DNA from 2 places in the Agarilytica rhodophyticola genome. Region 2 is predicted to be linked to the other one. Evidence: predicted binding sites of a transcription regulator. Region 2 holds the regulator's gene; the other holds the start of a gene.
What was found. The regulator FNR, encoded in region 2, switches genes on or off when oxygen is low (the NO sensors DNR and NnrR bind a similar motif). The targets are predictions, from matches to a motif close to TTGATNNNNATCAA.
Positions count from the first base shown of each region.

Region 1 (17,062 bases), 3.4 Mb from region 2:
AGCCCAATCGGCATCGACCCCGCTCATCCTTTTCCTCGCTTAGTAAACAAAAGTCTAAATTTTATTATCGAACTTGAAGGTAATGACGCCTTTGGCCGCGACCTTAACTACGCAGTAGTGCCAGCGCCTCGCTCTTTACCAAGGCTGATTGAGTTACCGCCTGAGTTGGGAGGTGAGGGCCACAATATTGTCTTCTTATCTTCAATGATTCATGCCCATGCAGATCGGCTGTTCCCTGGCATGAAAATTCGCGGTTGCTACCAGTTTCGGATTACACGTAATGCCGACCTGGATGTTGATGTGGAAGGTATCGCGGATCTTGCTCGTGCTTTACGCGGCGAGTTACATTCTCGTCGTTTCGGCACTGCGGTACGCCTCGAAGTGGCCGATAACTGTCCGAAAGAAACGACCGACTTTTTGCTCAAAGAGGTGGGCCTTACTGAGCAAGAACTATATCGGGTAAATGGCCCTGTGAACATCAAACGCTTGTTCAGTCTACTTTCCATGGTGAATAAGCCGGAGCTTCTATACCCCCCGTTTACCCCTAAAATGCCTAAGGGATTAAGCCGCAAAGATAATATTTTTGATGCTGTATCCCGCAAAGATTATTTACTACTTCACCCTTTTGAATCGTTTACTCCTGTTATTCAGCTGTTAAGACAAGCCGCTAACGATCCCAATGTAGTAGCGATTAAGCAAACGCTTTATCGCTCCGGGGGTACCAATTCCTCAATCGTCGATGCGCTTGTTGACGCTGCACGTAATGGCAAGGAAGTTACTGTTGTTGTGGAACTCAGAGCACGCTTTGACGAAGAGGAAAATCTTGAGCTCGCCAGCCGCTTACAGGAAGCAGGTGTAGTTGTAGTCTATGGCGTCGTAGGCTATAAAACACATGCCAAAATGATATTGATCGTGCGCAGGGAGGGAGATAATCTCAAGCGCTATGTACACTTGGGAACAGGTAATTACCATAGTGGTAATGCACGTTTGTATACCGATTACTCATATTTAACTGCCGACGAAGTTATGGGTGAAGACGTGCACAGAGTCTTCCAGCAGCTCACAGGTATGGGTAAAACCGAGCGAATGGATAAGGTTTTGCATGCTCCATTTACGCTTAAAAGACAGTTACTGAAGCTTATTGATGGAGAAATTAAGGCTACGGCTGAAGGCCAACAAGGAAGAATTATTTTAAAATGTAATGGTTTAACTGAACCAAAAGTTATCCAAGCCCTCTATAAAGCTTCTCAAGCAGGTGTTCAAATAGACTTATTGATTCGAGGGATGTGTTGCTTACGCCCCGGAATAGAGGGTGTCTCAGAGAATATACGTGTATTCTCGACAATAGGACGTTTTTTAGAGCACACCCGTGTGTATTATTTTGAGAATGCCCGAGAAAAAATTTATTGCGCCAGTGCCGACTTAATGGAACGTAATCTTACACGTCGTGTAGAGACTGCTTTTCCGATCACTTCGGCAGAGCTAGTGCAACGAGTACATAATGAGCTGCTACTCTATATAGAGGACTCAAGGCAGCGATGGTGTTTGGATAAAAATGGTATTTATACCCAGGTAGAACAGGGTATTTCGGCGCCAACACAGTCTCAGTTACTCGCACAACTTTCAAGTTAGCGGCTACATGAGCTCTGTCGAGTGCTACCATTTATCACAAAATACTCAATAAGCATTGAAACATAAAAATCAGGCCTTATATTCTAGTTAGATATTTGGCCGCTTATGATCAGAGTCTCGACGCAATGCTTATTAAGATATTGTCACAGACTCTGAGTGTCCTTATTATTGGCCACATTGACATTTATTAGGTTCGGAGAAAAATTATGAGTGATGCGATCGTACACGTCAGCGATGCCAGCTTTGATGAAGATGTATTAGGTAGCGAAGGCCCCGTATTAGTGGACTTTTGGGCAGCTTGGTGTGGTCCTTGCAAAATGATCGCACCAGTGCTGAATGAACTGGCTAAGGAATATGAAGGCAAGATTAAGATTTGCAAAATGGATGTGGATGCGCACAAAGAAACACCAGCTAAGTTCAATATTCGCGGTATTCCAACCCTTATGATATTTAAAGGTGGCAACGCTGAAGGAACGAAAGTAGGTGCCTTGTCAAAAGCTCAACTTAAAGATTTCATAGACGCTAGTTTGTAAATTAATGTCCATCAATGGATCATAATTCTGAATCTATATCAAGAATGTGATCCTTGATACTTTGCACTAACATAAATTTGTGGCTATACTACATATATCTAGCGGTCGAGCACTTCCGTTTTACCTTCCTTTATTGTCTTTATATACCCCGACTTAAAACAAATTGGTATTCGGAACGTTTGAAGCGTATACAGTCAACAGCTAAAACAATAAATAGCTTTCCTTTGCGCCTTTTTTAATTTTTCGATCGAACAGTTTTGCATAATAAAATTCAAACCCCCAACAATTAACTTTTACCAAGCGTTCGCGTAAGAACTGCCGACATCCACGGAAACCTCAATTCGTATGAATCTCACCGACCTCAAAACAAAACCCATTGAAGAGCTTATCCAAATCGCAAAAGAAATGGGGATGGAAAACCTGGCGCGTTCTCGCAAACAGGATGTAATTTTTAACATCTTGAAAAAACATGCACGCAGCGGTGAAGACATATACGGCGATGGGGTATTGGAAATATTACAAGACGGTTTTGGTTTCCTGAGGTCTGCCGACTCGTCCTATCTTGCAGGCCCAGACGATATCTATGTATCACCTAGCCAAATCAGGCGATTCAACCTTCGCACTGGTGATAGCATTGCGGGGAAAATAAGACCACCTAAAGAAGGTGAACGTTACTTCGCGATGCTTAAGGTAAGCGAAATTAATTTCGACAAGCCTGAAAGCTCTCGTAACAAAATTCTCTTTGAAAACCTTACACCCCTATTCCCCAATGAGCGCATTGTTCTCGAATCAGGCAATGGCTCCTCAGAAGATCTTACCGGTCGTATCATCGATCTCACATCACCTATCGGTAAAGGCCAGCGTGGTCTTATTGTTGCACCACCGAAGGCAGGTAAGACAATAATGATGCAAAACATTGCACAGGCAATTACACGTAATAATCCAGAGTGCCACTTAATTGTTTTACTTATTGATGAGCGTCCTGAAGAAGTAACAGAAATGCAACGTTCCGTGCGTGGAGAGGTTGTTGCTTCAACATTCGATGAACCACCGTCGCGTCATGTTCAAGTAGCAGAGATGGTTATTGAACGAGCAAAAAGACTATCAGAGCATAAAAAAGATGTAGTTATTTTGCTCGACTCGATTACTCGTCTAGCACGCGCTTACAACACTGTTGTTCCTTCATCAGGCAAGGTATTAACCGGTGGTGTTGATGCCCACGCACTGGAAAGACCCAAAAGATTTTTTGGAGCAGCGCGAAATATTGAAGAAGGTGGAAGCCTTTCAATTATAGCAACTGCACTTATTGATACCGGCTCTAAGATGGACGAAGTTATTTACGAAGAGTTTAAGGGAACTGGTAATATGGAATTACACCTGGATAGAAAGATTGCGGAAAAACGTGTTTATCCAGCAATCAATATTCGACGTTCAGGTACCCGTCGCGAAGATTTGTTAATGAAAGAAGACGAATTACAACGTATTTGGATCTTACGCAAGTTATTACATGATATGGAAGATACTGCGGCGACAGAATTTTTATTAGACAGGCTTAAAGACTTCAAAACCAACATTGAGTTTTTCCTATCAATGAAATCTAAATAGTCATGCTCAATGCAATTTAAAGATCTGAGAGATTTTATTGCTCTTTTGGAAAAAAAAGGGCAATTGAAACGCATAAGTCACGCGGTTAATTGCCATCTTGAAATTACCGAAATATCTGACCGCACTTTAAGAGCAAAAGGGCCAGCACTCCTTTTTGAAAATGTAGTGGGTCACGATATTCCTGTACTTGCTAACCTTTTTGGCACACCAGAGCGTGTGGCTCTGGGAATGGGGCAAGAGAGTACAGAAGCGCTGCGTGAAGTGGGCGAACTGCTCGCTTTTTTAAAAGAACCTGAACCACCAAAAGGACTGAAAGACGCTTGGAACAAAATGCCCATATTCAAGCGCGTCCTTACCATGTCACCAAAAGAAGTTAAGAACGCCCCTTGTCAGGAGGTTATTCTTGAACAAGAGGCGGTAGATCTCAATAGCATTCCTATACAAACATGCTGGCCTGGCGATGCTGGGCCATTAGTCACATGGCCTCTAGTCGTAACTAGAGGCCCCAGTAAAGAAAGGCAAAATCTGGGTATTTACCGCATGCAGGTTATTGCCAAAAATAAACTGATTATGCGCTGGCTAAGTCATCGCGGCGGCGCGCTAGACTTCAAAGAATGGCAACAACATTATCCTGGTGAGAAATTTCCAGTATCAATAGCACTTGGGGCGGATCCCGCGACAATATTAGGTGCTGTTACTCCTGTACCTGATACATTGAGTGAGTATGCATTTGCAGGTTTATTGCGTAACAGTAAAACAGAAGTGACAAAAAGCATAGGGAATTCTTTGCAAGTCCCAGCAACTGCAGAATTTATTCTAGAAGGCACAATTGATCCCTCTGAAATGGCTAACGAAGGCCCATTTGGTGACCATACTGGGTATTACAATGAGGTTGAGTCTTTCCCTGTTTTCACAATAGAAAGAATTACCCATAGGAAAAAGCCTGTTTATCATAGCACTTATACTGGCAGGCCTCCGGATGAACCAGCAATCTTAGGGCTTGCTCTTAATGAAGTATTCGTCCCATTATTGAGAAAACAGTACCCAGAAATTGTAGATTTTTATCTGCCTCCAGAAGGTTGTTCGTATCGTCTGGCAGTAGTAACAATAAAAAAACAATACCCGGGACATGCTAAGCGCGTGATGATGGGCGTGTGGTCTTTTCTACGACAGTTTATGTATACTAAATTTGTTATTGTCACTGACGATGATGTTAATGCCCGGGATTGGGAAGATGTTATTTGGGCTTTAACAACACGAGTAGACCCCACAAGAGATACAACAATGATAGATCATACACCCATTGACTATCTAGACTTCGCATCTCCTGTGTCAGGCTTAGGATCAAAGATGGGAATTGATGCTACTAATAAATGGCCAGGTGAAACAAACCGCGAATGGGGCGAACCAATCCGCATGACGCAAGAAGTAAAAGATAAAGTTGATCAGATCTGGGACAAGCTCAATATTTGCTAAAGCCTGTTAGCATAAACGTTACAGGCTCTAGTGTATGTGTTTTCCAGCCTTAATAGACACCTTCCTTGGTTGTGTAGCAGCTCCATAACTTGAAGTACTATTTAGACACAATTTCAAGTACCACCCTTTGACCAGGTTGAACATTATTTGCATCAAGCTTACCGGATCTATTTGTTTTTTCAGGTTCATATTTGTAAGTTTTTAACGCACCCGTTTCACTCTCAATAAAAGTAACTTTTTTAGCATCTTTGTCTAATTGCTGAATAGTGGCACTGACATATTTTTTCTTTTTCTTCTTAATTGATTTTTTATAGATAACAGAATCACCAACATTTAATTTAGTCATATCGCGATATTTACGCTTGTTGATTCTCACAGATGTAGAGTTTTTAAAATCGAAAACATGCATCTTTCCCGTTGCATTTTCGCGAATAGTGTATTGCATGTTTTCTACATCAAGTTTCGAAATTTGACCTTCAACTCGAGAGACTGCAAAGCTGTGAACAGGTATGAGTAAAAACACAAGTGTTGCGATGAGTAACGCTTTCATAGGAAACCTCTACTGAATAATTAAGTGTGTGTTGAATATACTGGACACATTGCAATCCAAGGGCCAAGTGTTACCCTTTGTTACATCAAACAGATAGGGATTCTCTTTTTTTGGGAAATTATCCCACATTTATGGATATTTAGGTGACAAAAACAATTAAAAGGTTATGTACACAGCTATTTTAAGAAAAATAAAGACTGTTACGTGACGGTAACACAATATTTATAGAGAGAAAATTTCACGTGGAAATCAACTATAAACGTTCACTTTTAGATCAACCCAGTAATTTATGCACAAGAATAAGGCAAATTTACTCTATCTAAAGTGCTCCATTTAGTGATTATTGATAAGCCATAAGTTATTTCTACCCCGTGTCACTAAAAGTAATTTTGTAGAAAGAAGCATAATCAAATGACAATTAGGATTGTGACAAGATCACTTAACGTAAAAATCAATATTCTTCTGTGAGTGGTTTAAAAAAAATTTAGAAATATGCAGAAAAATGCGCCGCTGTTATATGTTTGATGATTTGAATCAATACACATCGTAGTAAAAATAGCCAAACTAATCGGGTATCTTAAATTTTATTATTGAGTAGGGCTGTTCTCATGTCTGAGTATTTAAAGTGGACAAGCGATCTAAATACAAATATCCATATTATTGATCAACAACATAGAAAAATTGCCGATTACATTAATTTACTACAGACTGTGCAGATCACAAAAGATAGAGATCAAACCGGTAAAGTAATCGCAGATTTAATTGAGTATACAATCTCCCATTTTTCTTATGAAGAAGCATTGATGGAAGAAGCTGGGTATCCTTTTCTTGCCCCCCACAAAAAAGTGCATCAATTATTTATCGATAAAATAAATAAATATGTTGCCAGATTCGAGGCCGGTGAAGATATTACAGAAGAATTACTTGCTATGCTTAAAAACTGGCTTATTAACCATATCAAGAATGAAGACGGCGACTACGCGGATTTAGTCTTTTCAGTACAGGATAAATTGCATCACGCTGCACGAGGCGGTTTAATTACTAGAATGATGCGCGTATTGTTTTAAAGGCTGGTTAAATACCAAAAAAAGAGGCGTAAGAGTTTCTTCATTACGCCTCAAAAAGCAGGGATAATAGAGTTAAGATCCTAGTCGCGAATTAAATTATTTTCACAAGAGATTTAAATTTTAAACATCGCGTCATTCATAATATTTTCTACAAATTCTTGCTTACCACTAACAAGTGAAGGCCAGCCCATTTCATTGGCAATATCTCGCAAATCAGTAAGGCTTAGTTTTCCTGCTTCAAACTCGGCACCCGAGCCGCTATTGAAGCTTGCATAACGGGCCTTTTTAATTGCATCAAGCTTACCCTCACGAATTAGTTGATCGGCAATTAATAAACCTCTAGCAAAAGAATCCATACCGCCAATATGTGCGATAAAATAGTCTTCCATATCAGTAGATTCGCGCCGGAGTTTAGCGTCAAAATTTAAGCCGCCTAAACCAAAGCCACCATTTTCCAAAACAATTAACATTGCCTGTGCACAATCATATAAATCTGTTGGAAACTGATCTGTGTCCCAACCATTTTGATAATCGCCACGGTTAGCATCAATGGAACCAAGCATACCTGCGTCAGTACACATACGTAGTTCGTGGGCAAAAGTATGGCCGGCTAATGTTGCGTGATTTGCTTCAATATTAAGTTTAAAATCATCCTGCAAATCAAACGCACGAAGAAAGCCAATAACAGTTTGCGCATCAAAATCATATTGATGCTTAGTGGGCTCCATCGGTTTCGGTTCGATTAGAAAGTTGCCCTTGAATCCAATTGAACGTCCATAATCACGAGCCATAGTAAGAAATAGAGCAAGGTGTTCTAACTCACGTTTTGTATCTGTATTGAATAAACTAATATAGCCTTCACGCCCTCCCCAAAACACATAGTTTTCGCCACCCAGCGCGACTGTTGCCTCAAGCGCAGCTTTTACCTGAGCACCAGCATGTGCAACTACAGAAAAGTCGGGGTTGGTCGATGCACCATTCATAAAGCGGGGATTAGTGAAAACATTTGCCGTGCCCCAAAGCAACTTAATACCGGTTTCTTCTTGGCGTTGTTTAGCAGCAGCGGTCATTATCTGTAGATTTTCTTCAGTCTTTGCAACTGTATCTCCCTCAGGAGACATATCACGATCATGGAAGCAATAAAAAGGCGCGTTAAGTTTACTTACCAACTCAAATGCCGCATCCATTTTTTGGTGGGCAATAGTCATATCATCACTACCAATAAGCCACTCATGAGCACGAGTTTCAGGCCCAAAGGGATCATGGCCACCGGAGCAGAAGTTGTGCCAATAACATACGGCAAAACGCAAATGCTCCTCCATAGTCTTACCAGCAACCACTCTTGAAGCATCGTAAGCTTTAAATGCTAGAGGGTTATCTGAATCTTTACCTTCAAAGGCAATACGTCCGATACCTTTGAAATACTCTTTATCACCAATAAAAGTGGGTCTGCTCATCGTGTTTTACCCTTTGCAGTTTAATTACTCATTATTGTTTTTTTCGTAAATCGCATACTTACCTGTATAAAGCTGAGACGGTCATTACAGCGTCCTGATAGCGACTAAAAACTTCGTTATATTTTTCAACTTGCTGCTGTTGTGGCTCACAGCAGTACTGTTCATCAATGATGATGTATTGACTCAAAGTATCGGCATCACATATGCCGTTATATTCGATAGCACTGAAGGCTTGTAAAGCCGCACCAAAAGCAGCGCCTTCATCCTGTTTCATTATATTTACAGGCACGTTCATGATATCTGCAGTTATCTGTCGCCATAGAGGACTCTGGCTACCACCACCGGTTAAAATAATTTCATCGGTAGACGTTCCTAAACGGCTTAGCTCTTGAATGCCAGCACGTAGTGCAAAGGTGGCTCCCTCTACACCAGATCTGAGAATATGTGCCGGCGTCATATTTTGACTATCCATACCTAAAAGACAGCCTTTGCCGTTAGGCAAATTTGGTGACCGTTCGCCGTTGAAGAAGGGAAGGGTTATCAATCCGGAAGCTCCAGCGTTCACCCTCGCAATAGTCGCATCAAAATCTGCTATATCGACAGATAGCAAGTTACGAAATAATTCCGTGGTCACCGTGCAATTCATTGTGCATAAAAGCGGTAACCAGCCACCAGTTGATGAACAAAATGCGGAAATACTACCTGATGAGTCAATGACAGGTTTGTCACTGTAGGCGTAAACAGTACCTGAAGTGCCTAAGCTAACTGTAGTACGTCCAGTGTGAAGATTACCGGTTCCAATCGCAGCCATCATATTGTCACCACCGCCAATAGCTACCGGAGTATTTTCTGGCAAACCAGTCAGTGCTGCAGCTCCTTTATGAAGCTTACCAATAATAACGTTTTCATTTCGAAGCGGTGGAAGGCATTTCGAGAGATCTCGCATAGGGTCGATAGCGCGCAGCATCTCATCAGACCATGTTCTTTGTGCAATATTCAAAAAACCAGTGCCAGATGCGTCCCCCATCTCCATGCACTTTTCACCTGTTAACCAAAAATTTAAGTAGTCATGAGGGAGTAAAATAGTATCTAACTCAGCGTAAAGCTCTGGGTAATATTTTTTAAGATGCAGGACTTTTGGAGCGGTATAGCCTGTTAATATTTTATTACCTGTTTTCTCTATACATGCGGTGTCCCCCCCCAGGCTGTTATTTAAGTCATCGCACTCAGCCGCTGTTGCGGTATCACACCATAGCTTTACAGGAGCAATAACATTGTCGTGTTTATCAAGGGCAACAAAACCATGCTGTTGGCCAGAGACACTTAAAGCAATAACAGAATCTTTGATAGATTGAGAAATAGGTTTAAGGGCATTGATCAATGCTTGTATCCACCAATCGGCATCCTGCTCAGCGGAACCATCCTCCCGCCGATTTACTTCGAGAGCAGCAGATTCTTTAGCAACAACAGATTTAGCGCTGATGTCATAGAATAAAACCTTTAAGCTCTGCGTACCTAAATCGATACCAAGGACTGTTTTCATCTCAACTTTGCCTATTTTTATATCATAATACTAAAAACAATTGTAAACGTTTACATATACTAGTCAAGCAACATTTGAGAATAAGTTATTGCTCTATAAGTTACGGCTTAATATTAGCACAGTAAATTTATTTTATTTAATTATTAAAGCTAGGCACCCCTTGGCTTAGCTGTCGATTGTCTCACGACTAATTCGTAAGGAACAGTTTCATACATTGACTCTTTAGGCTCACTTGCGTTTCTTCCAATTTCATCAATTAAACGATGAACGGTGCGCTCACCAATAGTTTCAGCAGGCTGATGGATAGTCGTCAACGGAGGGCTAGAAACTTCTGCGTAACGGGTATTATCAAAGCCCACAACGGAAATATCTTCCGGAACTGACTTATTTAACGAGCGCAATTCATGTAAACATCCCAAAGCCATTTCATCATTAGCACAGAAAATAGCTGTCGGCGGATTAGGCAAGGCCAATAGTTCTGTAGTCGCTCGCCTTGCGCCATCAATACTCATTCCACCTTCACGAATCCATTCGTCAAACATATGAAGTTTGGCCCGTTGCATGGCCAACTGGTACCCCGCCTGTCGATCAGCCGTAAGTAGAGAATCTCGATCACCGCAAATAAATGCAATACGCCTGTGACCTAACTCAATAAGATGTTGGGTCGCCTCAGCAGCTGCAGCTGTATTATCAATATGAATATTGGGCAAGGTATTGAGTTCAGGAGAAAGTAGTTCGCAGCCGATGACCATAGGAATACGCCTATCGTTGCCACTGGACAGGAGCTCTGTACCAAAAGGCGAAACACTCGCTAACAAAATAATGCCATCTGCATGTTTAGAAACCATCAGCTCATTAATTTTGTCAGCGTTAATATTATTCCCCACGTTTTCGTGAATAAGTAAGCTGTACCCTTCTGAGCTGGCGGTTCTGCGAATACCTTTCATCACCAAGGTAAAAAATGGGTCGCCAACACCAGGAATAACCACCATGATCATCTTAGTTTTACCACGGCGAAAATCTCTCGCTAAGGTATTAGGCGAATAATTAGTGGCAGCGATGGCTTTTTCGACTTTTTCTCGTGTTCTGGGGCGAACTTGATGTGGCGAGTTAATGCAACGAGATACAGTGGCGATCGACACACCAGCCAGTTTTGCTACATCATTAATTAATACTTCAGCCATCGTATTCTACAAGTGAAAGATTTTAAGTAAATTTACTTTATATACTAGACCTTAACTAAACCCGATTAAAGCCATACAGCTTAGTTAAGGGCACCTTTACATTTATCTGATATTAATCAGGCATATCCTCTAATTCAATTCCTTTTGTTTCATTGACATATTTAAGTACAAAGAAAATTGAGATAAATGCAAAAGCCGCATAGAAACCGTATGTCAGGCCTAAACCTATTGATCCCAAAAATATTGGGAAAGTCATAGTAATTGCAAAGTTAGCTCCCCACTGGAAAAGACCTGCAACCGCTAAACCCGATCCTCGAATCTGATTAGAGAACATTTCCCCTAACATAACCCACATAATCGGACCCCAGGAAGCATTAAAGAAGAATACGTACAAATTCGCAGAAACTAAAGCAACTAGCCCCTCTGCATCAGTTAAATTCAACTCGCCATCGCTATTAATAGCAGCCATAGCAAAGGTGACACTGATAATAGTAAGCGTAAGCGCCATACCGGCTGAACCTATCCACAGCAATGGCTTACGACCAATACGATCAATCAGTCCAATCGTGATTAAACAGGCTCCAATGCTAACCAGGCCAGAGATAACATTAATTAGCAAAGAGTCACTTTCAGAAAATCCAACTGACTGCCAAAGTACAGCGCCATAGTAGAAAACAACATTAATTCCCACCAATTGCTGCAAAACGGCTAAGCCAATACCGACCCAAACAATACGTCGAACTTTAGAAGTTGTTGGATCAATTAAGTCTTTGAGCTGTGGACGGTGATGGTCTGCTGCAAGAGAACTATCTATTTCTTGATACTTTTGTTGCGCCGCGTTTGTACCATACAAACGGCCCAATGTACTTATCGCTTCATCTTTCTTGCCTGATGCGACAAGAAAACGAGGGCTTTCAGGAATAAGCAATAACAAAACGAAAAAGAGAGTAGCAGGCATTAGCTCAACCCAGAACATCCAACGCCATGCAGCATAACCCAGCATAAATTCGCTTTCAGAAGAGCCTGCAGCACCTGCAATTAAATAATTACTTAAAAAAGCGATAAATAAACCGCTAATAATTGCTACTTGCTGAACTGTCGTTAACCGGCCACGATACTCTGATGGAGCAATTTCACTTATATAAGCTGGAGCCATTACACTTGCGGCCCCGACACCAATGCCACCTAATACTCGATAAAAAATAAAAATCCCAGCTGAACCCGCTATACCTGATCCCCATGCTGAAATAATAAAAAATAAAGCAGAAACAATAAGGAGTTTTTTGCGGCCAAATCGATCCGCTAAACTACCGGCACAAAACGCACCTGCAGCACAACCGAGCAACATAACAGCCACATTAAAACCAGTGCCTACGCTACTTGAGTTAAACGCTGACTCTAACCCCTTTTGGGTGCCATTAATCACACCACTATCAAAACCAAATAGAAAGCCACCAATTGTTGCAATGCAACTAACTAAAATAATAAATGCTGTGTTCGCTTGCTCAGAAGGTAATTCAGCTTCTGCGGTTATGTTTACCGACGACATAGAAATACTCCAATGATTTAATGCCAGAGAAAGCTCGGGCTTATTAGTGGACTGCTCATTGTTATGAGGCAGCCTTTATTTGTTTTGAGGTGCTGTTATGCCTGTTTTTCTTTGACAAGAAAAGAGTTCTGTACAAATTTAAAGTTTTTTTTAAAAAAAGCATCTAATTCAACACATTGCATAGAGGAAAGTACCTTTTAAATCGTTAAAGTCAGTTGGCATTTTAAAAAATACTGTTTATCTCTTTGTGAAAAGAGGTTAAAGTGGCAGCGCACTCGCATTTTTTTAACACAATTTTGAAAAAAATTTCAAAATTTATTGGTGGAAAATGAAAGGTGGTTCGTCTGCTAGATATGCCAGGAATATTCTGGCGTTTGAGGAGAATGAAAAGTTTTTCTTTTCGCATTTTTTTGTAATCGTTTTCATTTTTTTAATTACAAATACATCAGCACAGGCTAGACCAAACGATTCAACAAAAAATGAGAAGTTTCGTTTCATGATTCCTCGGCAACGAGCTGATCTTGCGCTCACCGAAGTTGCTGAACAAACCAACAAAACGTTAATTTTCCCATTTGATGGGGCAAAACAAAGATGGGCTAATGCAGTAAACGGATGGTACACGCTGCAAGAAGGGTTGGATCACCTTCTTAGAGGTACCGCGTTGCAAGTATCAGTGGGTGACAACGGACAAATAAAAATACTAATAACGAAATCACACTCTGGAGGAACAGAGACTATGCACAAGCTGAGCAAATTGTCAGCAGCAATTCTGGCGATATCATCAACAGCATACTCAATCAATGGCGCCGCAGCACAAGACGGCTCTGCCTCATTACAAGAAGAAGAAGTCCTGGTCTTAGGGATTAGGGGAAGTTTACAACGAGCAGCAGATATCAAACGAGAAGCTAGCGGCGTTGTAGATGCCATTTCATCTGAAGACATTGGTAAATTTCCCGATACTAACTTAGCCGAATCACTACAACGTATATCAGGTGTATCCATCGACAGATCCGGTGGTGAAGGCCAATTCGTGACCGTGCGCGGATTCGGGCCAGAATTTAATACGGTTCTGGTTAATGGCCGCCAAATGCCCTCTGACAACCCTGGGCGCGAATTCAGCTTCGACTTACTTGCTTCTGAACTTGTTAGCGGTGTCGAGGTAAATAAAACGGCCAACGCCAGCCTACAATCAGGAGGCATTGGTTCAACAATCAATATTAAAACGGCAAAACCGTTAGATATTGACGAATTTAAGTTTGCCGGTAGCGTCAAAGGCCTGTATGACAGTAACAGCTCAGAAACTTCCCCACAGATTTCAGGCTTAATCAGCAATACCTTTGCCGATGGAAAGTTCGGAGCGTTACTTTCTTTCTCTCACCAAGAACGGGAAACCCAGCGTGAACAAGCTGCAATCGAAGGCTGGATTGCTAATACGAATATCGCGTCAAAACGTGAAGGGTATACTCCAACTACAGCAAATACTTTTGTACCACGAAACTATGAGCAACGAGTTATTGCTGAAGACCGCACCCGAACGGGTGGTAACTTAGTTTTACAATTTGCACCCAATGATTCGTTAGAGCTAACTGCAGATGTTCTCTATTCAAAATTTGATGTGGAATCCAAAGGTAGCTCCCTAGGGCATTGGTTTACCTCATCGGATTTTAGTAACACAGCTGAAAATCCTATAACTGTGGATTCTAATGGCACTGTTGTTAACTTTTTACAAGACAACGGCGCAACTGATTTCGGTGCGCGTGACATTGGCCGTCCATCAGAAACAATCTCAGCTGGCTTGAATGCTAAATGGCAAGTGAATGACAATTTTCAACTCGCCTTTGATTATTCAAAATCGAGCAGCGAGCTAAATGATTCTAAGGGTAATACCAACCCACTGATCATTTTCGGTTTTTTGGATAATGTCGTTTTTGACCATACTCAGGGTAACCTCCTGCCAGGTCTGAGTGGTTTCCAAGAGGCAAACCCCAATTACTTTAACGAACAACAGAATTTCGAACTGCGTCAAATAGCTGCAGGCACACCACGCAATACTATCGATGTCAGTGAGCCTATCGGCCGCGGCAATTATCTAGACCCCTCAACGGTGCGCTCACATGTAAATTTGAGACGTGGTAGTGTCATCGATGACGAAATTGATCAGTTTAAAGTGGATGGCGATTGGAGCTTCGATAACGATAAGGGATTGATCAGCGCAAAGTTTGGCGTTTTATATAGCGACCAGTCAAAGTCGAATACATTTGTCACTAATGAAATTGGTGGCCGTCATTGTGTTACCTGTGGCTATTTTGATCGTGTCCAAACAGCCGATGGTCCAACTGGCGCCCCAATTAATATCCCCTTGGATTTATTTTCGGTACTCAATGCTGGCGGCGACTTCTTAAGTGATTTAAGTGGCGCGAGCAATATTCCCAACCAATGGCTCCGTTTTGATCAAGAAGCAGCCTTTAACTTTATCGAAACTGCTACCGGTGGTAACTTAGATGCTGAAGCTTCAGGCACCTCTTTTGTGGTCAATGAAGAAATTTTTGCTACTTATGTGAAGTTTGAATACCAGCAAGATATAGGCAACATTCCAATGAGCGCTCATCTAGGCTTGCGCTATGAAACAACTGATGTTGATATAAACGGAACAAATACTACTCTAGAGAGCTTAAATATACTCGACCAAACAGAGCTAGGTCAGATTAATGGTCCCTTGGAGCCAATTCGCGTTAATAATAGCTACAATCACTTCCTGCCAAACTTGGATATAAAATTTGATCTAAGTGACACTATTGTTAGCCGTTTTGCAGTATCGAAAACTATTACACGACCCGCGCTACTTCAATTATCTCCAGGCATTACTATTCAAACCACTCGCCAAGGTGGCGATTTTAGAGCATCTTCAGGTAATCCTGAGCTGGAACCACTAGAATCGACTAATTTAGATTTGTCATTCGAATGGTATTACGGAGATGCTGACTATATTTCTGCTGGTTACTTCCGCAAAGATGTCACCAACTTTATTGTTAGCAACACAAGGCAAGATAGCTTCCAATTTACCAGTCCAAGTAGTGGGCAACCTGTACGCGATCCATCAAGCCCACAAGGCACAGACCCTAATGGTCTAGATGATAGTGATGGCATAGCATTATTTGACTTTACAACTCCAAATAATGGTGAAGATGCGGTTGTTGACGGTTTTGAACTTGCTATCCAGCATAACTTCGGTGAAACAGGTTTTGGTATATTAGCTAACTTGACTGTGGTTGATAGTGATTCGGATCTAAATGTAAACGATTTAAGTCAAAGTTTTGCAGTAACAGGCCTAAGTGATTCGCAAAATATTGTAGGCTTCTACGAAAAAGGCCCATTCCAAATTCGTTTGGCTTGGAATAATCGTGAAGGCTTCTTGCAGTCGCTCACACAAATTCAAGGCAGCGGGCCAACCTTTGTTGACGATTATCATCAGTGGGATCTTAGTGGTAGCTATGATATCAACGATTCCTTAACTGTATTCTTTGAAGGTATCAACATCACCGAAGAGATATTGTTAAAACATGGTCGTTATAGCAACCAATTCTTGCTAGCTGACGACACTGGCGCTCGCTGGTCACTTGGTTTACGTGCAACTTTCTAGTAACTTTACTATTAACGCGGTATAAACAAATACTAGATTAATAGATATATTTAAATGATAAAGAACGTGAACAAGGGCTCATAAAGAGCCCTTTTTTGTTCTTATCAAGTGGGAACAGATCGGATTATGGAGCAGCGATTAGAGGATTAGCATAGGTTAATCGTTTCTCAGACATCATTGGAGAAAATATAATGACAAAGCTGGTTGCAATTAATGATGTGAGCCACAGAAATCTTAAAATCGATCCTGACTATTGTTTGGTACAACAATCCAATACTCAGTTGATTCCAGTCATAGTCGAAGAATTTCGGCAACTTTGTGGACAATACCCTCTAGTATTAGCCAAAAACAGTGAGTCGGGGAACTTCATATGTGCAGCACTAATGGGTTTCGCTGAAGATGAAAACTTATTTATTGATAAAGGTGTACTGAATGCAATTCATGCCCCGCTAAACCTGTCTCGTCAGCCATTTTATTTAGGGTTTGGCGAAGGCAATGATGACTCACATTTAAGTGTATGTGTGGACATGGATCATCCCAGTGTGGGACAGGAAAAAGGCATAGGTGTGTTTGATGAGAATGGACAACAATCTCAACTGCTACAGAATGTGAGTTCAATATTGGCAACTCTATACCAGGGAGATGAAAAAACCAAAGAGTTCATACATCATTTGGCTTCCTTAGAATTGATCATGCCTATGCGCCTAAGCATTACTTTAGATGACAATTCTCGCTGTGAGGTTAATGGTTTATATACCATCGATGAAGAGGCCTTAAAGAAGATAGATACCGATCAGCTAAGCATTTTACATCAGAAAGATTATCT
Region 1 covers NZ_CP020038.1:375,389-392,450, reverse strand. The annotation lists gene ppk1 (polyphosphate kinase 1) at 1-1,632, shown strand, start outside; gene trxA (thioredoxin TrxA) at 1,839-2,165, shown strand; gene rho (transcription termination factor Rho) at 2,511-3,770, shown strand; gene ubiD (4-hydroxy-3-polyprenylbenzoate decarboxylase) at 3,780-5,246, shown strand; gene BVC89_RS01640 (hypothetical protein) at 5,344-5,796, opposite strand; gene BVC89_RS01635 (bacteriohemerythrin) at 6,405-6,863, shown strand; gene xylA (xylose isomerase) at 6,977-8,320, opposite strand; gene xylB (xylulokinase) at 8,379-9,863, opposite strand; gene BVC89_RS01620 (LacI family DNA-binding transcriptional regulator) at 10,013-11,047, opposite strand; gene BVC89_RS01615 (sugar porter family MFS transporter) at 11,160-12,596, opposite strand; gene BVC89_RS01610 (TonB-dependent receptor) at 13,093-16,236, shown strand; gene BVC89_RS01605 (SapC family protein) at 16,428-17,062, shown strand, end outside.
Region 1: the regulator FNR is predicted to act here: its motif matches at 6,321-6,334, upstream of BVC89_RS01635 (bacteriohemerythrin).

Region 2 (17,062 bases):
AATGGTGTTCCAGATATAAACAAACGCGCAATTATTCCACCAGGAAGAACGGTTACTCTATGGGGGGGGATGCCACGTGCTAAAGGGGTTGTTGTCCAGGGCGTCCTACAAGTGGGTGAGCAGAACGGTGCTAATTTTTCTCTCACCACTGATTGGGTGCACGTAAATTCAAATGGCATCTTTAAAATTGGCAGCGAGTCTAACCCTTATGATCAGGGGCAATTTACCTTAACCCTAACAGGGATAAACGCACTGGCCGATTGGACGATTGAGACTGCGATGGGAACAATGCAGGTAGAGGACAACAACGCATTTCTTATGGCCGCAGGAGGAGGTCAATTACAGTTCTTTGGTGAAAACAAGCTGACATATACACGCCTGGCCGCTACTGCAGCCGCAGGTAGCAGTAGAATCTTTGTTCGTAACCTAATTGAACGTAATTATGATGGTGATTACTCTGTTGCATCTGACGGTGAGTTAAACTGGAAAGTGGGTGATCAAATCGTGATTGCCAGTTCATCTGATGATTATTCTCATGAAGAAGTGCGCACCATTACCGCACTGGTTGACTTGGGTAATAGTAATACGGAGTTGACATTAAATGCGCCACTCAACTATCGGCATTATGGTGAACGAGAGACTTATGGTTCAGGTGCCAATACCCGGACTATCGAGATGCGCGCTGAAGTTGCGGTGCTAAATCGCAACGTCAAAATTCAAGGTTTAGCTTCACAGGATACCGATGCGAACTTCGGTGACCGTGCGCACTTTAAAGCGGGGCGCAGCCAAGGTGTTGGCGGCAATATCATGATTATGAAGAGTGCAGGGCAGATTGCTCTCGATAGTGTGCAGCTGGACAATATGGGACAGACAGGTCGTTTAGGACGCTATCCCATCCATTGGCATTTGGCGGGTGATCGTTTGGGAGATATGCTGCGGGGTGTGTCTATTACCAATTCCAACAATCGTGGTTTAACAGTGCACGGTACCCACAACCTGCTTATACAGGATGTTGTTTTACATGATATTCACGGCCACGGTTTCTTTATGGAAGATGCTGTAGAAACCGGTAATACATTTTTGTCTAATATTGCCTTTGGCATCCATAAAGTGGGTCGCAGTGATGCACTAGGGGATAACGTACCGGATTTAAATGATCCTTTTATTGTTGATACTCATGACCACGTGGGGCAAAACCGCATGCGTTTTCTTAGCTCAGCGGCTTACTGGATGACGAACCCCGATAATATTTGGCGAGGGAATATCTCAGCAGGCTCTGAAGGTACGGGTTTTTGGTTTCTATTTCCCGATTCTGCCATTGGCGCTGCGGCTAAAGATCCTCAATATGCCAGTGTGGTACCTGATAAAATAAACCTTGGTGAGTTTGCTTATAATTCCAGTCATTCGTCGCCTATTGGTCTGAATGTTGACCGTGGGAGCGATATTGAAGGGCAGGTGGGTGCTCAGTTATTGCCAAACTGGAATGGTGATGAATACAACCCACCGATAGAACCCCAATTTACAAACTTTACTGGCTACAAACATAATGTTGCGATTTATCATCGCGGCCGCACTGGCAACTTTGTTGACAATATGTTTGCTGATAACTTTAACAGCACCTTCATCACCTTTACTCAACGTATTACCAACGCGTTATATGTTGGCCATAGCCGTGGTAACAGCGACTCTAATAAGATTGTCACCGGCCATACTTTCTATGATGGTGCGAACACCTTAGATGGTACTCATTTCGCAGGCTTTGCCGCGCCCAACGCGCATATGTTTCGTTCGGCAGCGATTGCTGGTCGTAATACCCATTTCGTAATGCGCAACTCCACTTATGAGAATGACGGTTCAGCCAATCATATGAGCTTCGTTAATCCCCAAGGCGGATCATCTTATGAGCCTTTGAGTAAAATTGCACCGTCGGTGATTTATGATGCCGATGGAAGTTTAACTCAGCATGCAGGTGGCGGTGCAGGTTCGACAATTATCCCTGATCATGCCTACTACTATGATAATAATGATATAAAACCTTCAGGTTGGAATGCACGCATATCAGATGATCGCTACTCATTAATGCGTATGAGTAATGTCAATGGTTCTAATGCTACTTTTCGCGTGCGTACGCCAGATGGTAACTTTGCTTCAGATGCTCCCGGTAGTGGTCAATTTTCAGGTGCTAATGCTTTGGTGAAAATTAATGCGGGTGAATACACAGTGGATTTCCCCAGTGGGCTCAATAGCATCTCCGGCGGTTTTGATGTTTCCTTTTTCATCCGCACAGGTCCAACAGGAGGTTCGACCTTGGTCAAATTTGCCGGAGTCGCTAGCCGTTTAACGGTGACCAATCAGAGCAATGCCGGCAATCTCAATGCCCTGCGCAATTCAAACACTACTGCTTTTGCACGAGTAGGTAATGATTTATATGTTAAATTTTTCACATTAAATAACCCTTGGGACAAGGTGAGATTTAGGCCATAGTTAATAACTTAAACCTCATTTAATTTCGTGGCCTGTAAATTTTTTTTAGCTTCGCAAAGCTACTTTAATTTAGCAGGCCGTTATCAATACTATAACCTTACATAATTTATTAGTTTCGCCATTTTTAATATAACGCCTATTGAAAATGGCATTCATTTCAAATATTCATCTTCTCTTTGGTGAATAGAATTTTTACCAAATCTTTATTTTCTAAAATCCAAACCTCAATACTCTGAAGCTTTATTTTTTATTTGCGCTATATGCTTTAATTTTTTGCTATCTATGGATTTAAGTTTATTTTTTTAAGGATGAGCGTTTAACAAGTTAAATATCTGTATAGGTTTTTTTTAATTGAGTGTGCTTTTGTAAGTAGTGTGAAAAGTGAAAAATTGGTAAGACTGTAAACGTATTCTTTGATCATACCGATCACTTATATCGTTTCGTTTTTTGTTTTGGTTAACAGAAAATAAAATCAAAAAATAATGCTTTAAAAATTTACTCGTTTCTAAGCTATATTGCCCTTAAATAAATTAGTCTGTTTTTCTTAAGGGTTTTTAAAAAACAAATATATCTATCTTAAAATTTTTTGTGTGAATTTCTTAATTTGTTTTTTAAATATTTAGTTCTCGCAATGCACTCGATGTGAATGGGGTTGTGGTTGCAGAGAATACAGTCTAGTTATTTTAAGCATAAAAAATAAATTGGTTTACGTAATTACAAAATACTAAAACACTAAAATACACCAATAACACGCACTCAATGGAATACTCATGAATAAAATATATCTTCTAGTTCTCATTGTTTTGAGTTCAGTATTTGCCAATGCTTCTAGTGCAGATCAATGTGATAACACTGCTCAATGCAGGAATATTTTTGGCAGTCGAGCAACCGATTGTAAAGACAGCCGCTCTGAACGCAGTATTTGTATGTGTGGAACACGAGCATGCTCAACTAGCTCTACGCCTACACCCACACCCACACCCACGCCCACACCAACGCCAACCCCTACACCAACGCCAACACCCCCAGTAGATCAATGTGATTATACAGCTCAGTGTAGGAATATTTTTGGCAGTCGAGCAACCGATTGTAAAGACAGTCGCTCTGAGCGCAGTATTTGTATGTGTGGAACACAGGCATGCTCTAATAATACGCCGTTTCCTCCAACCCCCATACCCGAACCTACGCCTGTTCCTGAGCCTACAATCGCTCCGACGCCTATACCTACGACTACACCCGTACCTCCTTCGACTGATCCATCTATCACTACCGCTGTGCGCAATGGTGGTTGGGGTTCTGTTGCCACTTGGAGTAATGGTGTCCCAGACGCTAACAAACGCGTGATTATTCCGCCTGGTCGCACGGTTACCCTATGGGGAGGCCAGCCAACTGCTAAAGGCGTTGTTGTGCAAGGAGTATTACGGGTGGGTGAGCAGAAGGGCGCTAATTTTTCTCTCACCACAGATTGGGTACATGTAAACTCCAATGGTATTTTCAGCATTGGTACACAGAACAATCCCTATGATCAAGGCCGCTTCACTCTGACTCTCACAGGTACTGATCCTCTTGCGGACTGGTCCATAGAGACTGCCATGGGGAACATGCAGGTAAACGATAATAACAGCTTTATTATGGCTGCTGGCGGTGGTCGTCTGCAATTTTATGGGGGTAAAAAACTAACCTTTACTCGATTAGCAGCCACCGCTCCAGTGGGAACTAGCACAATTACCGTGCGCAATGTAATCGAGCGTAATTATGATGGTAAAACTAACGCTGCTTCTGATGGCCGGTTGAACTGGAAAGTGGGTGATCAGATTGTGATAGCGAGTTCTACTTATGATTATCGCCAACAAGAAGTCCGTACGATCACAGAAATTTCGGATCAAGGTAACGGCAATACTCGATTGCGGTTTAGTAGGCCACTGGATTATCGTCACTATGGTCAGATCGAAGCTTATGGCTCCGGTGCTAATCGGCGTGTTATCGATATGCGTGCAGAAGTGGCGGTGTTGAATCGCAATGTGAAAATTCAGGGGCTTGCGTCGCAAGATGTCGATAATAATTTTGGTGATCGCGCCAATTATAATGCAGGCACAACCCAGGGTATTGGCGGCAATATCATGGTTATGAAATCAGCAGGGCAAATCACCTTAGATAGTGTGCAACTTGATACCATGGGGCAGGCAGGGCGTTTAGGACGTTATCCTATGCACTGGCACCTAGCGGGCGATCGAAAGGGGGATATCCTTCGCGGCGTTTCTATTACTAACTCTAATAATCGTGGTGTGACGGTTCATGGAACTCATAACCTGTTAATTCAGGATGTTGTCTTACATGACATACATGGCCACGGCTTCTTTATGGAAGATGCAGTGGAGACGGGTAATACTTATCTTTCTAATATTGCTTATGGCATTCACAAAGTGGGAGGCGTTTCAGCACAAGAATTACGAGACCCCTTTATTGTGGACACACATGATCATGTGGGGCAAAATCCCCGACGTTTCTTAAATTCAGCTGGCTACTGGATGACTAACCCCGATAATACATGGATTGGTAATGTCTCCGCCGGTTCTGAGGGTACGGGCTTCTGGTTCTTATTCCCCCGAAAAGCCATCGGTGCTTCGGCCAAAGACTCTCAGTATAGGAACGTTAGGCCTGATCGTGTCAACTTCGGCGATTTTAATCAAAACAGCTCGCACTCATCGCCAATCGGCTTAAATTTTGATCGCGGCAGCGATCTTGAAAAACCTGTAGGTGCTAAGCTGAAGGCGCGTTTCGACGGTGATGCATATCGACCAAGTGTTGAGCCACAAGTGAAGAACTATACGGCGTATAAGCATACCACCGGTATCTATCACCGCGCGCGCACCGGTAATTTCATTAACAGCCGATTTGCCGATAACTTTACCAGCACCTTTATCACCTTTACACAGCGCATTACAAATACTCTATATGTTGGTCATAGCCGTGGTAATAGTGATCGCAGTAAAGTTGTGACAGGGCATAGCTTCTATGATGGTGCCAACACCTTGGACGGTTCACACTTCGCTGGTTTTAATGCCAATAATTCGCAGATGTTCCGTACCCCAGGCGTTGCTGTTCGCCATACGCATTTTGTCATGAGGAATACCTCATTTGAGGATGATGGTTCAGCGAACAATTTAAGTTTTGCTGATGACTCAGGAAGATTCCGATCTTATGGCGCAGTAGGTAAGTTTATGCCTTCTGTATTATACGATGCAGATGGAACACTTACCTCCCATGTGGGCGGGCGAATGGGATCAACAGTTATTCCAGATCATCCCTTCTTTTATGACTCGGGCGATTTCAAACCCCAAGGTTGGCGTAATGCTAGAGTATCAAATGATCTTTATGCCGTATTTCGTTTGAGTTCGCCGCAGAACCCAACCTTTCGCATTCGATCACCTGACGGTGATGCTGCTCAAGGCAACACTGGCAATGGACAATTTGCAGGAACTAACACTCTGATGAAGATGGATGCCGGTGAGTATGCTGTAGATCTCCCCAATGGTAACAATGCGGCATCTAATGGTTTTGATGTACTTTATTTCTCCGTTAATCGCCCAAATAATAATGGTTCCACAGTGGTACGATTTGCAAACATGGCGGGCACTTTTAATGTGAAAAATCGCCCCTTTGTTAATAATCTTGCCGCTGTAAGAAATGCAAATCGAACATCATGGACAAGGTCTGGTGGTCATATCTACATCAAGTTTTATAGCGTCGATCGCGAAACAGATAATGTTGAGTTTGTTAGACGATAAATGGGAAGTTAGATCAATATGGACAAATGGGATGTCGCTACGCTATCTAAACAACTAAGTTAATCGTCATGTGAGGGGAATACCGCTGTGTTTCCCTCCATAGCAGTCTCCCTGCTATCACCTTCTATTACTGCCTTCTACCACTTAAATATTCTCGTTTAACTCGTCATTCGCGAAACTCTATACTCACCTTTTTTGTGCTTTAGTAGGCTATTGTTGACAATAATTTGGTTTTTTGGTGCATTATCGATATAATTTCACGCGATGTAACTATATTGTCAACAATTATAAAGATAGTACTTGTTAAGAATGCTTGCTAAAGATAAAGATGATATTAAAAAAGACGCTAAAAACGACGCCAAACAAGACACGACACTAACAACAAAAATTACCTCAACTCTGCGGGAAAACATTATCTGCGGGGATATCGTCCCTGGAGCTAAGTTAAGTGAACCTAAGCTTGCGGTGCGGTTTGATACAAGTCGTGGTCCTATTCGTGAAGCAATTCGGCGGTTAGAGTCGATGGGGCTGGTGCAGCATGTGCCCCATGAAGGCGTCAAAGTTATCACTTTGAGTCTTGAACGAGTTATTGAGATCTACCATGTACGTGAGGCGCTGGAGGGTAAAGCCGCAGCATTGGCTTCGCAGAATATGTCTGATCAAGAAATTAGCGAGTTAAAAACCCTTATGAACATGCATTCTGATCACCAGTCCAATACAGGTGTGTATATGCAGGCTGAGGGGGACTTTGATTTTCACTATAAAATTATACAAGGCAGCAAGAATAATTTTTTAATACGCCAGCTATGTGAAGATCTCTATCACTTAATACGTATGTTCCGTTACCAATCGAGCCAGTTTAGTCATCGTGCCAGTGTGGCAGTGATTGAGCATCAACAACTTCTTTATGCATTAGAACAGCGTGACCAACAACTGGCTGAAATCATGATGCGCCGTCATATCGAGCGTGCACGTGAAGACATTATCCAAAAACTAAGAGAGCTAAAACCATGAAAACTAGCCCTGGTGCAAAATTTCGTGAAGCCTTGAAAAACAATAGTCCTTTACAAGAGGGCCCTTTGCAAATCGTCGGTACTATCAATGCCTACACAGCTATGATGGCCGAGCAAATAGGGCACCAAGCCATTTATATCTCTGGTGCAGCGTGTGCCAATATGTCATACGGTCTGCCGGATCTGGGCATGACCATGTTAAATGATGTTGTCGAAGATGCCAGACGTATCACCGCGGCTACCGAACTGCCTTTGATGGTAGATATTGATACGGGTTGGGGGGGAGCATTTAATATTGCGCGCACCATAAAAGAGATGATCCGTGCTGATGTAGCTGCGGTGCACATAGAAGATCAAGTCGCTCAAAAGCGCTGTGGTCATCGCCCCAATAAAGCCATCGTAAGCCAAGAAGAGATGGTGGATAGAATTAAAGCGGCAGTTGATGCCAGAGATGACGAAAGCTTTTTTATTATGGCCCGCACCGACGCCTACGCGGTTGACGGCCTCAACGCTGCGGTCGATAGAATCAATGCCTGTATCGAGGCTGGAGCCGACGGTGTCTTCGCTGAAGCCATGAGTTCTTTAGATCAATATCAGGTATTTAAAGAAAAAATTCCTGCTCCACTGCTCGCTAATATGACGGAGTTTGGTAAATCACCTTTATTCAGTAAACAAGAATTAGCTAGTGCCGGCGTAGATATGATTTTGTATCCCTTAACAGCCGTAAGAGCTATGAATAAAGCCGCCGAATTAGTGTATAAAACATTATTGACCGAAGGTGACCAAAATAATGTTGTGGATATGATGCAAACTCGCGAAGAGCTATACCAATATCTGAATTATCACGACTATGAACAAAAATTGGATGCACTGTTTGAACAGGGAAAAAGTTAGCACTGGATAAACCTTAACAGCAGCGTATCTTGAACGTGTTATGACATTGCTATGCGCTGTTTTCTAAGAATAACTTCATTATAAATATTTAATAATAAAACCTGTAGGAGAGTGTTATGGTTGCAACGTCGAACAATACTGCGGGCTTACGCGGTCAAGTGGCAGGGAAAACAGCGCTGTGCACGGTTGGCGTCAGCGGTTCAGGCTTAACTTACCGAGGCTATGATATTAAAGACCTCGCCGAAAAATGTGAGTTTGAAGAAATTGCATATTTATTATTTAACGGTCAGCTGCCGACGCAGCAAGAGTTAGATGAATACAAAAGTATGCTGCGGTCCCAGCGGGAATTGCCCACAGCACTGAAAGAAGTGTTAGAGCGTTTGCCCGCCAGCAGTCACCCGATGGATGTGATGCGCACAGGTGTATCAGTGTTGGGTAACCTTGAAACCGAAATGTCATTTGCCGAACAAAAAGATAAAGCCAATCGCTTACTCGCTGTCTTACCGGCCATTTGCTGCTATTGGTACCGTTTTAGCCACGATGGCATCAAGATTAATACCCAAACAGATGCGGATTCTATCGGCGGACATTTTCTGGCTATGCTCGGTGACGGTAATGTCAGTGAGTTGCATGAACAGGTGATGCATGCGTCACTGATTCTCTATGCTGAGCACGAATTTAATGCCTCGACGTTTACCGCCAGAGTCTGCGCCTCTACTTTATCGGATATGCACAGCTGTATCGCTGGCGCTATTGGTTCTCTGCGTGGCCCACTGCATGGCGGTGCCAATGAAGCGGCGATGGAGATGATTGAGAATTGGACCGATGCTGATCAAGCAGAAAAAGAAATTATGGGCATGCTTGAACGCAAAGAAAAAATTATGGGTTTTGGTCATGCAGTTTATCGTACCAGTGATCCGCGCAATGAAATTATTAAGCAGTGGTCGAAAAAACTTGCCGAACAACAAGGCGATAGTACCCTCTATGATGTGTCTTTACGTTGTGAAGAAGTGATGTGGCGTGAAAAGAAGCTGTTTTGCAATGCTGATTTTTTTCATGCGTCTGCTTATCACTTTATGGGAATTCCAACCAAACTCTTCACCCCAATATTTGTTATGTCTCGACTAACAGGCTGGGCAGCTCACGTGTTTGAGCAAAGAGAAAATAACCGCATTATTCGTCCGTCTGCTGAATACATCGGTGAACAACCCCGTACTGTTGTCGCTATCGAAAATCGTTAAAGCTTTGAATTCCGTTAAAACCTTGAATTTGGAAAAAATATGTCTGCCAATGTCGATATGAACCAGCGCCCTGATTACGATCAAGTTATTCAGGATATTGCTGACTATGTTTTAGATACTAAAGTGGCTTCTGATGAAGCCTACACTACTGCACGCAACTGTTTGATGGATACACTGGGCTGTGGTCTGTTAGCTTTGCGTTTCCCGGAGTGCACTAAGCACCTCGGGCCAATGGTGGAGGGCACAGTTGTGCCTAACGGTGCCCGTGTGCCAGGTACACAGTTTCGCCTCGATCCTGTAAAAGCCGCCTGGGATATTGGTTGCATTGTGCGCTGGCTCGATTTTAACGATACCTGGTTAGCCGCTGAATGGGGCCATCCATCGGATAACTTAGGAGGCATACTCGCCGTTGCTGACTATTTATCGCAAGTAAATGTCAGCCAGGGTAAAGCACCTCTACTAATGCGTGATGTTTTACAAGCGATGATCAAAGCCCATGAAATCCAAGGGGTTATGGCATTAGAAAATAGCTTTAACCGTGTTGGTCTTTGCCATGTTCTGCTGGTTCGTTTGGCCACTACAGCCGTGGTTACCAAAATGTTGGGCGGTGATCGTGAGCAGATTATGGCAGCTGTTTCTCACTCCTGGGTTGATGGTTCGTCTTTGCGTACGTATCGTCACGCGCCTAATGCCGGCTCACGCAAGTCCTGGGCTGCCGGTGATGCGACTTCTCGAGGTGTGCGCTTAGCAGATATTGCCATGCGCGGCGAAATGGGAATTCCCGGCGTCTTAACTGCGCCACAGTGGGGCTTCTATGATGTGTCTTTTAGCCAAACCAACAAAGACCTTAAGTTAAAAGAAGAGGGGGATCGTGAGTTTAAATTCCAGAGAGAATACGGCGACTATGTGATGGAAAACATCCTCTTCAAGATTTCCTTCCCAGCCGAATTCCACTCGCAAACGGCGTGTGAAGCTGCTGTTGTTTTGCACGAGCAGGTAAAAGACCGCATTGACGATATTGAAAAAATAGTCATCCATACACATGAGTCTGCGATCCGTATTATTTCTAAAGACGGCCCGCTTGCGAACCCCGCCGACCGCGATCACTGCTTACAATATATGACAGCAGTGCCACTTATTTTCGGCAGTTTAGTAGCAGAACACTACGAAGATGAATTTCATGAAGCGCATCCTCAAATCGATGTTCTACGTGAGAAAATGGAAATTCTAGAAGAGCCTCGTTATAGTGAGGAATATCATGATCCTGAAAAACGTTCTATTGCCAATGCCTTACAAGTGTTTTTCAATGATGGCAGTACTACTGAGAAAGTAGAAATCGAATATCCTCTTGGTCACAAACGTCGTCGCGAAGAGGGCATCCCGGTGCTAGAAGCGAAGTTTAAAGCTAATTTGGCTACACGTTTCCCCGGTGCTCGCTGTGATCAGATCTTTAACCTATGTAAGGACCAAGAAGCTTTAGAAAATACGCCTGTACAGAAGTTTATGGATCTATTTGTGATCTAGAGGCGACTTTACATTATGGATGCCAAAGCCAAAATACCACCGCCAGTGCTGCTGATTTTGTACGCCGGACTTGCCTGGTGGATAGCCCATTTGATTCCTCAATGGCGAGTTACGGTGCCGTTTTCCTCGCTTTTGACAGCAACACTGCTGGTGATGGCGGTATTTTTGGCGACCCATTCCCTTTGGCGTTTTCGCAAAAACAAAACGACTTTTAGCCCACTGCATTTGCAAGATAGTAAAGTGTTGGTGACCACAGGTTGTTATAGTTTTAGCCGTAACCCGATGTATTTGGCAATGTTATTGGTTTTGGCTGCTTTCGTATGTCTATTAAGCCATATGTTGGCTATATTTGTTTTGCCCGGTTTTGTAATAACTATGAACCAATTACAAATAAAACCCGAAGAGCAGGTGCTCGGCCGTATTTTTGGGGAAAATTATAGTGAATACAAAAAGCGTGTAAGACGTTGGCTCTAGTAAATTGACCTATGTCCGTTGGCTGTTCATAAACCTTATGTCCACAAACAGCCACCGGATATAAACCACCAAGACATCATTGGTGAGCAAAATTGGTGAGCAAATTTATTGTTGTTTGATACCAAAGCTAATGCCCATATTGACGGCAGTCATGTAGGAAATGTCTTCTTCGGTTACCACGCGTGTTTTATTGGCGACTTTGCTTAAAGGCACTTGTCCTAGGGTGTTATTGCGTATGATGGCGACCTTACCAAATTCACCATTGGCCACCATTTTTGCCGCATAACAGCCCACTTCCGTAGCAAATATGCGATCAAAAGAAGTCGGCGTGCCACCTCTTTGGATATGCCCTAAATTTGTCGCACGTACCTCGGCATCAATATGTTTTTCAAGTTGTCTTTTTAAATCCTCGCCAATTCCACCAAAACGTATGGGGTCGGGACTGTCTGCGATAGTTTCCCTGACGACAGTGCTGCCTCCTTGCGGACGGGCACCTTCAGCAACTACGACCAATGCGTAACCTTTATCACCACTACGTGCTTGGCAAATGCGGGCAACTTCTTCGATATTATAGGGGTGTTCTGGGATAAGAATACTGTCCGCGCCACCCGCTAAACCTGAATGTAAGGCGATCCATCCAGCATTGCGTCCCATTGTCTCCAGTATCATTATCCGCTTGTGAGATTGTCCAGTGGTACGTAAACGATCAATGGCTTCTGTGACAATACTGGTGGCGGTGTCAAAACCAAAAGTTCTATCCGTGCACATAAGGTCATTGTCTATGGTCTTAGGGACGCCGACAATATTCATATCCATCTGTGCAAGCTCTGAGGCGATAGATAAGGAACCATCACCGCCTATCACCACCAGTGCATCTAAACCAAGGGTGTCATAATAGTCCTTTACATGACTGGAAACATCGCGCCCTTCATGGTTGAAAGGGTCAGCCCGATTATGAGTGCCTAAAATGGTACCGCCAAGATTCAAAATACCGCTGCAATCTGAATAGCTAATAGTGGTAGTGCGTTTTTCTATAAGACCCAAAAAACCATCTTTAACCCCTATAATTTCGGCTTTTTGCTTAAGGATTAAACTTTTCGCTACAGCTCTAATAGCGGCGTTTAAGCCTGGGCAATCACCCCCTCCAGTCAAAATACCTACTCGCATTATAAATACCTATCAATCAGTTGGTGTGTACAAATAAGTTAATTTATAGGATGTATCTGTGTGAAACTTTTAGATGAAACGTGGTGCGACCCGTTAACGTGTCTTACATTTTAGTAATCTGATTATTGCTGCAAGATTATTTTTAGTTGTTGACGTATATCAACTTGGGCTTGTTAAGACCAGCGGCCTGTATTGCCAGAGTCTCTCTTGCTGAGTGCGGGAATCTCTCTATCACTTGATTAAAGTCAATAAAAAAAATATGGACATTGTTAGCATAGATACCATGAGCGTATCTAAACCTCCCAATATAAGCGTGTTATACCCGAAAGCGAAAAGCTTGCGGGAATCTGTGTTGATCAATTCTAGTAATGGTATTGTTCTCAAGCATAAACAGTCGGTGAGCTTGGGACTAAATTCAACGCAGGTTTTTAGGCTAAAGCAGCACCAGGCTAACACCTTCGATTGTCTAAGTTGCGAGTTGGCTTTGTGGCGAACACTATTGGGACAGCGATCATTAGAGTCTTTAGAATTAGTAAGACCCTGTCTTTCTCTGGAGCCTTATGAGATCACTAGTTTGGTCTATAATATTGCATCTAATTTTAAGGTGTCTCCAGCCATCACAAGAAAACATCGTGTTGTTTGTTCCCCAAATGAAGTAAACGGTGAAAACTTTGCTTTACTTAAAGGTCTCGGTTTTAATCAATGCCAATTAATAATTGAAACTGAGGACGATTTTAATGCAGATGTTGTCGCTGAATTCTTCGCCTGTGCAAAACGTTACCCATTTACTACAACGGGTATTCAGATTACTCGTTTAAGTGATGATATTGCGAGTCTTGTTTCAAAAGTTAAGCTACTTATAAAAAAGCACGAGCCAAACTATGTTTTTATTGGTAATTCATCTTTGGGACTTAAAACGGACACATTAATTACTCAAAATGCGTCCATTTTAGATAATAGTGATATCAAAAGTAATAATATAATTTGCTTAGGCCCTGAGGCAGTCAGTATAATTAATAATAGAAAAATTGAGAATCTCTCTTCAGTTTGTCATTATGCTGATGCGTTGTCCTGCGGCAAACTACCATTTTCTACTGTGGATGATATATGACACAGTATTCAAAGTGATTGGTATGGTGGTTGGCTTAGATTGTATCGTTAGTGTTTAGTATTACAAGGTCTTGTTATTATTGTTGTCATGGTCGCCATAGATAACTGTTATATACATACTTGTTATAGTGCCTGTTATAATAGCAACAAGACAGATAAAAGCTTTATACTTAACATATTCATATCCAGTTACTTCGCACGTAGCATTATTGTATTGTAGAAATCGAGGCCCGCAGTAAATGAAAAATAGTGCAGATAAAAATATTATTTGTCAGCAATCATCGCATCATGTTAACTGTACAGAGTGTCGTCTTGGCAGTATTTGTTTGCCTATCAGTTTAGAACTTGATGATGTGCAGAAACTCGATAATATAATCCAGCGAAGTCGCCCTATCCAAAAGACCGAACATGTTTATCGTGCTGGTGAGCAGTTTAAGTCTGTGTACGCGCTAAGGTCAGGAGCCATTAAAGCATTTACCCTTACTGAAGATGGTCTCGAACAAATTACGGGGTTTTATTTGCCCGGTGAAATATTTGGCATGGATGGTTTAACTTCTGACGCTTATTCTAATTCCGCCGTCGCATTATCCACATCATCTGTGTGTGAAATACCTTTTTCTCACTTCGAGGAGTTAAGTACACAAATGCCAAGTTTGCAGCGCAGGTTTTTTCAGTTAATGAGTAAAGAAATTACTAATGACCAGCAGCTGATTAGTGTGTTAAATAAAAATAATGCTGTTGAACGAATAGCCGCTTTTTTACTTAGTATTGCTGCTCGCAACGAAAAACAAGGGCTTTCAGCACGAGAATTTCACCTGCCAATGTCGCGATCAGATATTGGTAATTTCTTAGGTTTAACTATTGAAACTGTCAGCCGTGTTTTCACACGCCTACATAAAAGCAACATTATCAAGACAGATAAAAAGTATATTGAAATATTGGATTTAGATGCACTAAAAGGCGTTTCAATATCTACTTGTCAGTAGCATTATCCTATAGGCTCACACTCCCAAATAGTCTAGGCAAAAATCGTATCTGCCTTTGACTGTTATATATCTCATTGTCAATCTGAAACGAGGTTTTTGTGTGTCCTATATACAAGATTTTTACGATAGCTATGAGCGAATATTTGGCAAGCAAACTAGAATTAACGATTCTGGTTTGATTTTTTTTGACCAATTCTATAAGCGCTTTGCCAATGCAGATGATGATATAAAAAAAGCTTTTGAAAATACCGACATGGAGCGCCAGAAGCGTATGTTGAAAAAGTCACTTTTGTATTGCGTGAGTTTCACTCTAAGCGATAAAAGTCTTGAACATATGAAGGGCATTGGTGAAATACATGATAAGAATCACCTTAATATTAACCCTAAAGTTTATGACACCTGGCTTGAGTGCATGATTGCAACAGTGAAAGAGTTTGATCCTGAATTTAACAGTAGAATTGATTTAGGATGGCGTTTAGCTTTCTCACAAGGTATTACAATGATGAAATACATGCATAGTGCATGTTAAGGCTGCTAACAGGCTCAAAGTCGCTGTCACCTTGGTGTAATGGCAACGCTAGTATTATCAATGTCCGTTTGTTGAGGTCATGTTTAAATAAGTACTAGCAACTATCTATTAATGAGATTTTAATGCGCCTGTTATCAATTCAATTTAAGAGTTTAGCAGCGGTTATATTTATCGCAGCTATAATAATTTTGTGTGAAACTCTAACATTTACCGATCTTGTACTAACCAAACCACAAAAGATTACCGCTTGTATATTACTCATTGCTGCATGCTTATGGATAACAGAAGTTATTCCACTATTTGTAGTAAGTTTTGTCATTCTTGCTCTTGAAATTGTTTGGTTATTGCCAGAAGTTTTGCTGCTAGATAGTAGTCTTACTTCTCAGGTATTTTTTTCCCCCTTCTTCTCAAACATTATTTTGCTGTTCCTGGGGGGCTTTGTGCTGTCTTCACTTATGCAGAAATTCGGTTTGGATCATAAATTCGCCTACCTTATTTTGCACCGTACTCAAGGTAATGCGAAAACCACATTATTAGGTATTATTATCGCTTGTACCTTTCTTTCAATGTGGATGAGTAATACCGCTACTACGGCGATGATGTTGGCAATTATCTATCCTTTACTTAATAACATTCCTAAAGGCCACAATTTTAGACTGGGCTTAGTTCTCAGTGTGCCTTTCGCTTGTAATATTGGCGGTATTGGTACGCCCATAGGAACACCGCCTAATGCCATCGCGTTATCTTATCTCGCCGAAAAGGGTGTGGCTTTAAACTTTTTACAGTGGATTGCGATAACCTTCCCGTTACTTATATTGTTCATTTTTATACTTTGGCGAGTGCTGTTATTTTTATATCCACCAAAGGATCTAGTGTTAGAAGTTAACAAGCCTGAACAACAGAAAAACACCGCTCAGCACTGGGCGGTGATTGCCATTTTTTTGATCACTGTTTGCGGTTGGTTTTTTGGAAGTCTTATCAACTTAAGTACAGGAACGGTGGCGCTTTTTCCCATTATTGCCAGCTTTTGGATGGGCTTACTCGATACCTCTGATTTTAGAAAGTTACCTTGGGATATTTTATATATTATTGCAGGTGGGTTGGCGCTCGGAGTTGCCATGAAACTAAGTGGTTTGGATCGAGTATTAATCACTCTATTACCACTGGACTTGGCGCCGGCTTGGCTGTACTTCGTGATCGCGCTATTTGTTGGCCTGATGTCTACTTTTATGAGTAATACCGCTACGGCAGGCTTAGTGATACCGCTTATTACCTCATTACAGGTGGAGCAACATTATATGTTGACTATTGTATTGGTGGTGACGCTAATGTGTTCAATGGCCATGGCCTTACCCGTCACGACGCCTCCCAATGCTATTGCCTTTAGCTCGAATATTATTCGTTCTAAAGACATGATTAGAGCCGGTGGCCTTATGAGTCTTATTGGTTTGATAGTGATCGCCACATTGGGTACCTGGTACTGGCGAAGTATTGTGTTATTGGTTGCGCCCTAAACAGACTATCTAAACTTTATAAGTTGTTTTCCGATAGAACCTTTCTAACATTCATGTGCATGGGCATAGAGGTATTCAGATGGTGCCAGGCATTGTGGATTAGCTTTTTATCCAAGTCTGCACGAGAATTGATGCCGCCAAACCAATCTATATTGCCGATAAATTGATAAAGCCTATCAAAGCCTTCAGGTAATTCAACGACAGTACCTAAAGTAATAATATTGATATCTTTGGCTCGATCTAAGCATTCTTTATTGCCTTGCTCAAAGAGAGCTTTAAGTGCTAGAGCAATACTTAAACATCCTTTCGAGTGACCGCCAAGAGATTTGATGCTGTGG
Region 2 covers NZ_CP020038.1:3,822,341-3,839,402, reverse strand. The annotation lists gene BVC89_RS15965 (G8 domain-containing protein) at 1-2,484, shown strand, start outside; gene BVC89_RS15960 (G8 domain-containing protein) at 3,255-6,272, shown strand; gene BVC89_RS15955 (GntR family transcriptional regulator) at 6,582-7,286, shown strand; gene prpB (methylisocitrate lyase) at 7,283-8,179, shown strand; gene prpC (bifunctional 2-methylcitrate synthase/citrate synthase) at 8,296-9,420, shown strand; gene BVC89_RS15940 (bifunctional 2-methylcitrate dehydratase/aconitate hydratase) at 9,460-10,944, shown strand; gene BVC89_RS15935 (methyltransferase family protein) at 10,960-11,418, shown strand; gene BVC89_RS15930 (6-phosphofructokinase) at 11,524-12,585, opposite strand; gene BVC89_RS15925 (hypothetical protein) at 12,869-13,696, shown strand; gene fnr (fumarate/nitrate reduction transcriptional regulator Fnr) at 13,935-14,681, shown strand; gene BVC89_RS15915 (globin) at 14,782-15,210, shown strand; gene BVC89_RS15910 (SLC13 family permease) at 15,333-16,724, shown strand; gene BVC89_RS15905 (hypothetical protein) at 16,741-17,062, opposite strand, start outside.